2 regions of the Streptomyces inhibens genome follow, and region 2 is predicted to be linked to the other one. Evidence: riboswitches for the same ligand, from Rfam matches in the RefSeq annotation. Region 2 holds a riboswitch; the other holds the start of a gene.
What was found. A riboswitch is a leader RNA that binds a small molecule or an ion and turns the genes downstream of it on or off. The one in region 2 is predicted to bind cobalamin.
Positions count from the first base shown of each region.

Region 1: another riboswitch for cobalamin. It lies ahead of KI385_RS14645 (SCO2321 family membrane protein); the one in region 2 lies ahead of KI385_RS11855 (cobalamin biosynthesis protein).

Region 1 covers NZ_CP084681.1:3,169,729-3,175,565, reverse strand. The annotation lists gene KI385_RS14650 (SCO2322 family protein) at 1-659, opposite strand, end outside; gene KI385_RS14645 (SCO2321 family membrane protein) at 659-1,966, opposite strand; cobalamin riboswitch at 2,190-2,316, opposite strand; gene KI385_RS14640 (Strvi_7410 family MBL fold metallo-hydrolase) at 2,546-3,664, opposite strand; gene KI385_RS14635 (aldehyde dehydrogenase) at 3,903-5,354, shown strand; gene KI385_RS14630 (ferredoxin) at 5,354-5,587, shown strand; gene KI385_RS14625 (TetR family transcriptional regulator) at 5,690-5,837, opposite strand, start outside.
Region 2 covers NZ_CP084681.1:2,543,294-2,549,130, reverse strand. The annotation lists gene KI385_RS11865 (putative cobaltochelatase) at 1-1,681, opposite strand, end outside; gene KI385_RS11860 (cobyric acid synthase) at 1,737-3,341, opposite strand; gene KI385_RS11855 (cobalamin biosynthesis protein) at 3,338-4,327, opposite strand; cobalamin riboswitch at 4,457-4,588, opposite strand; gene KI385_RS11850 (hypothetical protein) at 4,793-5,233, shown strand; gene KI385_RS11845 (caspase family protein) at 5,239-5,837, shown strand, end outside.

The sequences.
Region 1 (5,837 bases), 630 kb from region 2:
CCGCTGCCTGCGGCGTCACCGCCGTGACCGTCCGCCGCCGTCCCCGAAGACGACGACGCGGACGATCCGGTCCCCTTCGAACCGGCCTCCGTCGAACCGGCCTCCTTCGACCCGCTCACCTGCTCCGCGCACCCCGACTTCGGGTAGCCGGCGATGGCGCACAGCAGCGCGTTGGAGTCGTAGCGCAGCGGGCGGGCGACCGCGGCCAGCGCCTCGCCCGCCGAGGCGTCCTCGGCCACCTGGGCGCACTCCGTCCGAGCCGCCGGCGGCCGTTCGTCGCCGGGCGCGTCCGCGGCGGTGCCGAAGTCGATGACGATGCCGATCCGCTTGCGGCCGTCCTTGGCGGGCGTATCGCGGCAGATCGCCTCGAAGTCGGCGGCCGCACGTGGCTTGCCGGCCGCCGCGGAGTCGGCGCTGACGGTGAAGCGGAAGCCCTCGACCGCGCCGTCGGCCGGCCGCATGGTGGCCGGCCCCTCGGTGGCGTACGCCCAGGAGCCGCCCTTGCCGCCCTTGCCGCCGGTCCCGCCGCCGTCGCCGGTCCCGCCCTTGCCGTCCCAGAAGGACCAGTAGCGGTACTCCTGCGCCTGGGCGGGCCCGGCGGCCAGACCGGTGACCGTGCCGGCCAGCAGCAGCGCGCCGGCGATCCTGGTACGCCGCATCAGAGCTCGTTCTTCTTCTTACGGCCGCTCATCAGGAAGCCGATGCCGGCGCCGATGGCGAGCCCGACGGCGACCACCCACCACACACCGATGCCGCCGCCGTTGTCGTCGGAGTCCTTGGCGTTCTTGTCCGGTGCGGTGGACGGTGCGGCGCTGCCGGCCGGCTTGGGGCCGGTGGCGTTGAGCGCGGCCACCAGATCGGTGCCGCCGAAGGAACGCGGGTCGGTGCCGGTGGCGTGCGCGGTCAGCACCAGCTGGGCGTACGCGGCCGGGCCGCTCTGCTTGGCCCAGTCCGCCGAGTTCTTCTCCAGCCACTTCAGCGGCTTCTGCGCGGCGGCGCCGTGCCCGCCGGCCGCCAGCGCCACCACGGCGTCGGCGGTGTTGCCGACGTCCGGCTGCTTCTCCGCGCCCGGCATCGCGGAGAGCAGATGCTGTCCGTTCTTGTCGAGCTGCGCGACGAGGTAGGCGGCGCCGCCCTCCGCGGCCTGCGCCGGCCCGGTGCCGGCGGGCTTACCGTCCTTGCAGCTCAGCGGCTTGACCGGCCGATCCGCTCCCTTGCCGGCGGGCTCGACGACAAAGCCCTTGCCCAGTGCGCCGGTGGCGGCGGCCGCGGTGGCATCGGCGTTCGGGGCCGCGCCCTTGAGCTGGAAGGTGAACGCGCCGCGCTCACCCTCCTTCGCATGGCAGCCCAGCTGGAAGGTGAGCAGCCCCTCGTAGGGGGTCTTGCCGCCCTTCTTCGACGTCACGGACTCCGGCTTCTCGCCCGCCGCCGCAAGAGCGCCGATGACCACGGAGGTGGAGTTGGCGTCGCTGGGCGAGCCGGCCATCGAGCTCCAGCCGCCGTCGTCGTTCTGTACCGACTTCAGCCAGTTCACGGCCTTCTTCACGGAGTCACCGTGCCCGCCGAGTGCGGCCAGCGCCTGCACCGCGGCCGCCGTCTGGTTGGTGTCCCGCATCGTCTTGGCGTCACAGGCCTTGCCCGGCTCGGCGCGGTAGGCGGTGAAGGAGCCGTCGGCGCACTGCTGCCCGACCAGCCAGTTCACGGCCGACGCCGCGGGCCGTACGCCCACCGTGTCCTGGGCCAGCAGCGCGAGCGACTGCCGCCAGACACCGTCGTACTGCGGCTCCTTGGTGCCGTACAGCCCCTCGGGCAGCTTCTTGGGGGACGGGGTGTCGGCGAACGCGGCGGGGGCAGCGGCCGCGCCCAGCACCACCGCGGCCGCCAGCGCCGTGGCGGCACGGCGCGCCAGGAAGGCGACGGAATGCGTCAAAGGGGCCTGGTGAGCCATGGAAGCCATGGGGGCCATCGGGTCTGGTGCCTCTCGGGTCGGGTCGCGGCGGTGCTACGCAGCCACGCTCGGCCGGCCACCCGCACACCGATCCTCCGATCGGGCGCGGTGGCACCGGGCTCAGCTCCGTATACCTCGACGGTGCCGCGCACCGGCCGTCCGCGCGGGCAGGCGGTTCCGGTGGCGGGAGCCTTGGTCGTGTCCCATCGGGTGCTCCGGCTCGTACGGCCGTGTGTGCCGCGCGGGTCGCGGTGCGCGGACGGGCCGTCCTCACGGTTGCGGGTCAGCGCCGGATTTACACCGGCTTCCCCCGATCGGATACGGATGAAGTTGTCCCGCACACCCTAACCGGCGCCCGGCCGGCCCTGGCTCGCACGTACGAACCGGGGGCGGGCCGGTCCGTGCGGAGATCGGCGGTGGGGCGTCCGTGCGGAGATCGGCGGCCGGAGCGGGCCGGTCCGTGCGGAGACCGGCGGCGAGGGCGGTAGGCGCACAGCCCGACCGGGCCGCCTGCCCGTTCGGCGAGGGCGGTACGCGCACGCCCGGCAGCCGTACACCGTCGGGCCACAGCAGCCACCACGCGCGGCCATCCCGCGATCACACCGCCTGATACCTCACCGGATCCGAACCCGTCACCATCTCCACATACCCCTGCTTCACCAGCCGGCGCAGATGTGCCTCGGCCTCCGAGACGGCGATGTTGCGGGACCCGTAGGGGATCTGCTCCCAGGGGCGGTTCCACTCCATGGCCACCGCGAGCTGCCAGGGGGTGCGGGGTTCGCGGAGCAGTGTGCGCAGGCCGGAGAGCCGGTCCTCGTGGTGGGTGATGAGCTCGCGTACGCGCCCTTCGGCGTCGGTGAAGGCGTGCTGGTGGGCGGGCAGCACCTCGGCGGGGGCGAGTCGGCCGATGCGTTCGAGGGAGTCGAGGTAGTCGCCGAGGGGGTCGGTGCCTTCCCCCAAGCTCTCAACTCTTCGCCCACTCTCGGCTTCGCCCGAGCGGGGGGACCCCCATGAGCAGGGGGGACCCCCATCGTCGTCCGGGTCCTCGTAGAGGCCGATGTGCGGGGTGATGCCGGGCAGGAGGTGGTCGCCGGAGAACAGCCGGCCGAACCCCTGGGGCAGCCCCGAGGGGTGGTCCTCCTCCAGGTGCAGGCAGACGTGTCCCGGAGTGTGTCCCGGCGTCCAGATGGCGCGTACCCGGCGTCCGGGCAGATCGAGCAGCTCGCCGGGGTCGATCTCGCGGTCCGGCAGCGCCGCCCGTCGGCCGGGCAGCTTGCGGCCGCTCCCTTTGGCGCGCGCCTCCCGCAGCGGCGCCAGATGGTCGTCCGGTGCGCCCGCCGTCGTGAGCTTGGCGATCAGGTAGTCGAGCCACCGGCCCGGTTCGGCCTCGCGGGTGCGGCGGACCACCGCGGTGTCCGCGGCGTGCATCGCGATCCAGGCGCCGGACGCCTCCCGGACCTTGGCGGAGAGACCGTGGTGGTCGGGGTGATGGTGGGTGATCAGGACGCCGTGGATGTCGGTGAGGGTGAAGCCGCAGGCGGCGACGCCGGCGACGAGGGTGTCCCAGGAGTCCGGGTCGTCCCAGCCGGTGTCGATGAGCACCGGTCCGCGGTCGGTCTCCAGGAGGTGGACGAGGGTGTGGCCGAGCGGGTTGTCCGGGATGGGGACGGCGATGCTCCATACCCCGCCCCGGTGGTCGGTCACCTGCGTCGTCATCCCGTTCCCCTCTCGGTGTGGCATACACCTGGTCCCCGCCCCCTCACTATAACTAGAACTGGTTTCAATACGGCCTGAAGTGGCCCTTCCTCTCCGGGGAGTTGGGATTCTGCTGCCGTCGTGGACTCCTTCAACTAGAACTGGTATCAGTTCCTGATGCAGTGAGAATTCTGACGCAGCGTCAGACAGTCAGGGAGCACACGTCGGACAGGCGGCCAACCCGCAGGAGGCGGCAGCGATGAGCGACCTCGTCGAGCACGGAAAGCTCTACATAGGCGGAGAGTTGGTCGATCCGGCCGGCCGGGACACGATCGAGGTCGTCTCCCCGCACACCGAGCAGGTCATCGGCCGCGTCCCGCACGCCTCCCGGGCCGATGTCGACCGCGCGGTGGCCGCGGCCCGTACGTCCTTCGAGTCCGGGGTGTGGGCGAACGCCCCGTTGGCGGACCGGATCGCGGTGGTGACCCGTATCAAGGACGCCTTCGCGGCGCGCAGCGAGGAGATCGCCAGGGTCATCAGCTCCGAGAACGGCACCCCGTTCACCTCGGGCGTCATGGTGCAGTCGCTGGCCGCGATGCTGGTGTGGGACTCCGCGCTCACGGTGGCGCGTGACTTCACCTTCGAGGAGCGCCGGGCCGGGGTGCTGGGGCCGCTGCTGGTGCGGCGCGAGCCGGTCGGGGTGGTCGCGGCCGTGGTGCCCTGGAACGTCCCGCAGTTCACCGCCGCCGCCAAGCTCGCGCCGGCCCTGCTGGCCGGCTGCTCGGTGGTGCTGAAGGTCTCGCCGGAGACCCCGTTGGACGCCTACCTCCTCGCGGAGATCGCGACCGAGGCCGGACTGCCGAAGGGCGTGCTGTCGATCCTGCCGGCCGACCGCGAGGTGAGCGAGTACCTGGTCGGGCACCCGGGCGTGGACAAGGTGTCGTTCACCGGCTCGGTGGCGGCGGGCAAGCGGGTCATGGAGGTCGCGTCCCGCAACCTCAGCCGGGTCACGCTGGAGCTGGGCGGCAAGTCCGCCGCGGTGATCCTGCCGGACGCGGATCTGGACGCGGCGGTGGCCGGCATCGTGCCGTTCGCCTGGATGATCAACGGCCAGGCCTGTGTGGCCCAGACCCGGATCCTCGCGCCGCGCAGCCGCTACGACGAGATCGCCGAGCGGTTCACCGCGGCGGCGGGCGCACTGGCCGTCGGCGACCCGCTGGATCCGGCCACCGAGGTCGGTCCGCTGGTCGCCTGCCGGCAGCAGCAGCGCTCGCTGGACTACATCGCGCTCGGCCAGCAGGAAGGCGCCAAGGTCCTGACCGGCGGCGGCCGCCCCAAGGGGCAGCCGACGGGCTGGTACGTCGAACCGACACTCTTCGGCGAGGTCGCCAACTCCATGCGGATCGCCCGCGAGGAGATCTTCGGCCCGGTCATCTGTCTGCTGCCGTACGACGACGAGGCGGAGGCGGTACGGATCGCCAACGACTCCGACTACGGGCTCTCCGGCTCGGTGTGGACGGCCGACGTCGACCACGGCATCGACCTCGCACGGCAGGTGCGCACCGGTACGTACTCGGTGAACACCTTCAGTATCGACATGCTCGGCCCGTTCGGCGGCTACAAGAACTCCGGGATCGGGCGGGAATTCGGCCCCGAGGGTTTCGGTGAATATCTGGAGCACAAGATGATCCATCTGCCGGCGGGTGCCTGATGGCGGACCGCTGGCAGGTGGAGGTGGACCGGAGCGTGTGCATCGGCTCGGGGATGTGCGTCGGCGCGGCACCGGACGACTTCCGGCTGGACTCGGCCCGGCAGTCGCACCCCGTGACGCCGGTGGCGGATGCCGCGGAGAGCGTGCTGGCGGCGGCCGAGGGGTGCCCCGTGGAGGCGATCATCGTCACCGTCGCCGGCAGTGGTGAGGCGGTCTTCCCGCCGGAGGAGTGAGTGGCTCGGGGCGGGGCGGGGGCTCCCTAAGGGGTGGGGGCGGTGGTCCCGTAGGGGTTCGGAGGGCCCCCTACGGGCCAACTACCCGCGTCGGCGGTGGGGTTAACGTGAGTGATCGGGCGCGGTGACATCGATCAGCCGGCACACCGTCTCGATGTCTATCTTCACCTGCGCGATCGAGGCCCGCCCCGACAGCCAGGTGATCAGCGCCGAGTGCCAGGTGTGCTCGATGACCCGGACCGCGGAGAGC
Region 2 (5,837 bases):
CCCGGAAGGTGATCATGCCGATCTTGTCGCGCCGCTGATAGGCGTCCAGCAGCAGCGAGAGCACCGCCCCCTTGACGGCGCTCATCCGCTTCCGCGCCGCCATCGAGCCCGACGCATCCACGACGAACAGCACGAGATTGCCCTCCCGGCCCTCGCGCACCGCCTCCCGCAGATCGTCCCGGCGCACCACCAGCCCGCGACCGCTGCGGCCGCGCGCCCGCTGGTGCGGCGCCGCGGCCTGCACGGTCGCCGCCAGATGCAGCTTGCCCAGGGCGCCCTGTGGACGCCGTGCCCCGGTCGTCCGGCCGTGCGCGGTACGCGCCCGCGACCTGCGGCCGTCCGCGCCCTCGCCCAGACCCGGCACATCCAGACGGCGGGTCTTGAACGGCTCGGTGGCCCCGACCGCCGGCTTCTCGCCGGCCGCGCCGCCCTGGGGCCGGGGCTCCGTCTCCGGCTCGGGCTTCTCGGGGGCCCGGGGCGCCTGGGGCGTCTCCCGCTCCTGCTGATGCGGCAGTTCGGGGCCCGGCGGGAGCGGCGACTCCTCGGGCCCGCCGTCCTGCTGCGGATGCCCGCCGCCCGGCCCGCCCCCGTCGGGGCCACCGTCCGGACCGTCCGGCTCCGGATCGTCCTCGCCGTCCGCGCCCTCGTCCGCCCCGCCGAACTCCTCCAGCGTGCGGTCGAGTTTGTCCTCGTCCAGGCCGGGCGCATCGAAGGGATTACGGCGCCGGCGGTGCGGCAGCGCCAGCAGCGCCGCCTGCCGTACGTCCTCCTCCTGGACGTCCGTCCGCCCCGCCCACGCGGCCAGCGCGGTCGCGGTGCGCGCCATCACGATGTCCGCGCGCATCCCGTCCACCTCGAACGCGGCACAGGTCGCGGCGATCTGCCGCAGCGCCGCGTCCCCCAGCGTCACCCGGGGCAGCAGCTCCCGCGCCCCGGCGATGCGGGCGCGCAGCTCGTCCTCCTCGGCCGCCCAGCGCGCCGTGAAGCCGGCCGGATCGGCGTCGTACGCCAGCCGGCGCCGGACGACCTCCACCCGCTGGTCCGGCTCGCGCGATGCGGCGACCTCGACGGTCAGCCCGAACCGGTCCAGCAACTGCGGCCGCAGTTCGCCCTCTTCCGGATTCATCGTGCCCACCAGCAGGAACCGCGCCGCATGCCGCACGGAGACGCCCTCGCGCTCCACGTAGGAGGCGCCCATGGCGGCGGCATCCAGCAGCAGGTCCACCAGATGGTCGTGGAGGAGATTGACCTCGTCGACGTAGAGGATGCCGCGGTGCGCGTCCGCCAGCAGGCCCGGCTCGAAGGCCTTCACGCCCTCCGACAGCGCCCGCTCGATGTCCAGCGCGCCCACGAGCCGGTCCTCCGAGGCGCCGACGGGCAGCTCGACCATCCGCGTCGGACGGTCCAGGGCGGCACCCGTCCCGTGCGGCCCGTCGGGGCAGCCGGGGTCGGGCGCGGCGGGGGCGCAGGCGAAGCGGCAGCCGCTGATCACGTCCACGGTCGGCATCAGCGCCGACAGCGCACGTACGGCGGTGCTCTTGGCGGTGCCCTTCTCACCGCGCACCAGCACGCCGCCGACCGCGGGGCTCACCGCGTTCAGCAGCAGGGCCAGCCGCAGATCGTCCATACCGACGACCGCGGTGAAGGGGTACTGCGGGGTCGTGTTGTGGGTGGTTGTCATGCCTTGTCGTCCTCCACGTCGCCGACCGGCTCCGGATTCGTCCTGTGCGTACCCTTCATGGCGCCCCCGGAGGCACGAACGGCAGTCCCTCCGGCACCCCCTTCTCGATCAGCCGCAGCAGCGCGTCCGTGTCGGCGTGCTCCTCGATCAGATCGCCCAGGCGGTCCAGCTGTTCCTCGCGCAGCGTGCCGAAGCCGGTGTCCGGGGCCGGTACGAACGCCCGCCCCGCGTCCGCCGCGACCCGCCGCAGGAAGGCCCGGCGGAAGCCGTCGCTCTCCAGCGAGCCGTGCCAGTGCGTGCCCCATACGGAGCCGGCCCGGCAGCCGTCGAGGCTGTGTCCTTGGCCATCAGAGATGAACGCCTCGTCCCCGCCCGTCACTTCGGCGACCCCGTGGTGGATCTCGTACCCTTCCACCGGCTCGCCCAGCGCCGTGCCGACCGGCCGGGCCAGGGTCTTCTCGACCGCGAACCGCACCCGTACCGGCAGCAGCCCCAGCCCCTCGACCGTGCCCGCCTTCGACTCGACCTCGTCCTCGATGCGCTCGCCCAGCATCTGGAAGCCGCCGCAGATGCCCAGCACCGGGCGGCCCTCGGCGGCCCGCCGGGCGATCGCGTCCGCCAGGCCGCGCTCACGCAGCCACGCGAGCGCCCGGACCGTGCCCCGGGTGCCCGGCAGCACCACCAGGTCCGCGTCGGCCAGTTCCTCGGCCCGGTCCACGAACCGCACCACCACGCCCGGTTCGGCGGCCAGCGCGTCCACATCCGTGAAGTTCGACATCAGCGGTACGGCACAGACCGCCACCCGCAGGACGTCCGCGCCGTGCGGCGGCTCCACCACGCTCTCGCGCACCGCGCCGCGCAGGGACACCCGCAGGCCGTCCTCCTCGTCGATGCCGAGGCCGTGCGCGAAGGGCAGTACGCCCAGCGTCGGCCGGCCCGTCAGGCCGCGCAGCATCTCCAGCCCCGGCTCCAGCAGCGTCACATCGCCCCGGAACTTGTTGACGAGATAGCCCGCGACCAGCGCCTGGTCCTCCCGCGACAGCAGCGCGGTGGTGCCGAAGAAGGAGGCGAACACCCCGCCGCGGTCGATGTCGCCGACCACGACGACCGGGATCCGGGCGGCCCGGGCGATACCCATGTTCACGATGTCGGTACGCCGCAGATTGATCTCGGCGGGGCTGCCGGCGCCCTCGCAGATCACCGCGTCGTGCGTCCGCCGCAGCTCGGCCAGGCAGTCGGTCACCGTCCCCAGCAACTGCTCCCGGTGCCCCGCATACTGCGTCTTCCCGGGGGACGACCCCCCGGACCCCCCGAAGTACCCACGGGCACTGAGCTCACCCACCGGCTTGCCCAGCAGCACCACCTGGCTGCTGCGGTCGCTGCCCGGCTTGAGCAGCACGGGGTTCATCAGCGCGGTCGGCTCGACCCGGGCGGCGGCGGCCTGCATCGCCTGCGCCCGCCCGATCTCCGCGCCCTCCCGCGTCACGAACGAATTGAGCGACATGTTCTGCGCCTTGAAGGGCGCCACGCGGATGCCCTGCCGGACCAGCCAGCGGCAGATGCCCGCCGTCACCACGCTCTTGCCGGCATCGGACGTCGTACCGGCCACCAACAGGCCACCGCCGACGGCTCCGCCGGCCGACTCGAACCGCCCGTTCATCGGGGCTTCCTCCCGTTTCCAGTGCCGTGTCGCAGCGCGCCGGCCGCCAGCCGTCCCGCCACCGTCGCCGCCAGCGCCATGACGCTCACCCGGCGCGAGAGCCGTACCGCCCGCTCGATATCGGGCACGCCGACCGGCGGCGCCCCGCCGTTGAGCACCGGACGGTGCTCCACCCGCCCGCCGTACGCCAGCGTGCCGCCCAGTCGTACGCCCAGCGCGCCCGCGAACGACGCCTCCACCGGGCCCGCGTTGGGGCTCGGGTGCGCCCCGCCGTCCGCCCGCCAGGCCCGCAGCGCGCCGCGCCGGTCGGGGCCCGCGAGCACGGTCAGTGCGGCGGTCAGCCGGGAGCCGGGCCAGCCGGCGAGATCGTCGAGCCGGGCCGAGGCCCAGCCGAACCGCCGGTAGCGCGGCGACTTGTGACCCACCATCGCGTCCAGCGTGTTCACCGCCCGGAACGCCACCAGGCCCGGCACCCCGCCGAGTGCGCCCCACACCAGGGCGCCCACCACCGCGTCCGAGGTGTTCTCGGCGACCGATTCCACCACCGCGCGGGCCATCTGCGGCCCGTCCAGCGCCTGCGGATCGCGCCCGCACAGATGCGGCAGCCGCTCCCGCGCCAGGTCCGGATCGCCCACGGTCAGCGCACCGCCGATGGCCCGCGCCTCCCGGCCGAGCGAGGTACCGCCCAGCACGGCCCAGACCGTCGCCGCGGTCAGCGCCACCTGTGCGCCATTACGGAGGAGGGACGGTGCGCTGCCCCGTACGGCACGCTGAAGCAGCGCGGCACCGGCGGCCGCCCCACCCGCGCACAGCACGGCATGGGCCGCCCCGTACCCGCGGTGATCGCGCCACAGCCGGCGCTCGACGGCACCCGCGGCCCGGCCGAACGCGGCCACCGGATGGCCGCGCCGAGGATCCGCCGCGATCAGGTCGCCGAGAAAGCCGAGGGCCGCGCCGCACGCATATCCCGCGTGTTCGCCGCGCATCGGATCAGACCGCCGTCAGGCCTCGAAGGGGCCCTGCGGCAGCGGGGAGTGGAGCTCTCGAACGGCGGCCGGGCATGGCGGTATGTCCTCACTCAGGGTCCGCGCCCTGGCTCGACGTGACGGCGACAAGAGTCTCCTGGCTCCCGGATCGGCGCTTCCCCCGGCCTTCCAGCCCGTACGAGCACGAGCCGTGGCCTTCGTCGGAGGAACGCTCCCCGGTGACAGTGGCGGGACCGCGCCGGATTCTCACCGGACTTCCTCATCTGTCGCCGATTGGCTCCGGCAGTCCACCACGCTCCGCGAATGCCCGTCAACTCACTCTTGACCTGCGACGCTGCCCTGTGGCAGGCGCTGTGGTGCACGCCACAGGGTGGCTGTCGCGTCACGGACGGTTGCCTGCGCACCTGATCCCACGTCACTATCTGGTGCACGGCGGCGATGGGGCCGCCGGAAGGGGGCTGGGGGATGCCGGAGAGCGCCGATCGTCATGAGATCCGGATCAGGATCACGGGAACGAACAATCCGCAGCAGGACATCGACGACCTCAGGGCGTGGCTGGAGCGCGAGCCCTGGCTGAACCGGCAGGAACACGGCTGGGAGCAGCGCCCGCATCCCGCCGACGAGCGGGACCACACCGCGGACGGGCCCGATCTGGGCGATATGGCCGTGGGCGTCGACGATCTGATCCTGGTGATCGTGGGCGCGGTCGCCGCCGAGCTCACCAAGGGGATGACCATCGCGCTACGGGAGTGGCTGCGGCGGCGCAGGGAGGAGCGCGCCGCGGGCGAGGCGCCCGCCGTCTCCGTAGGCACCGACGGCGAGCTGAGCGCGGTCGGCGACGCCGGCCCCGAACACCCCGATCCTGGCAGCCCGGCACAGGAGAGCGGCAGCACCCGCGAGGACTGAACCGGATGTCCGAATACGACGCACGGGGAAAACGCAACCGGGCGCTGCTGGTCTGTGTGCACGACTACGAGACGCTGACCGGCCTGCCCGCGGTCGAGGACAACGCCGAGGAGCTCGCCCGCGCACTGACCGGCACCGACCTGTTCACCGCCGACGAGGTCACCCTCTGCCGCCCCAGGGAGCCCTGGGAGGTGGGACAGGCGCTCAAGACCGCCGCCGACGAGGCGCGCGGTCTGCTGCTGGTGCACTTCTCCGGCCACGGCTGGATCGGCAGCGACGGCGGGAATCTGCAGCTGATGGTCGGCACCTCGGTGCCCCAGCAGAGCCACACCACCGTCTCCTGGCAGGACATGGTGCTCTCCTGCCTCGACAACGCCCGGGCCGAGCGCATCGTGATCGTCCTGGAGTGCTGCTACTCGGGCAACGCCGACGGGGCCTTCCACTCCCTCGGCAAGCCCATGTCGCTGCTGATGGCCGCCCAGCCCAACCGCCGTATCTTCAGCGGCGAGGAACCGGCAGGCGGCACCCTCTTCACCCGCGCCCTGGTGCAGATCCTCGAACGCGGCATACCCGGCAAGCGCTTTGTCACCTTCGAGGACCTCGT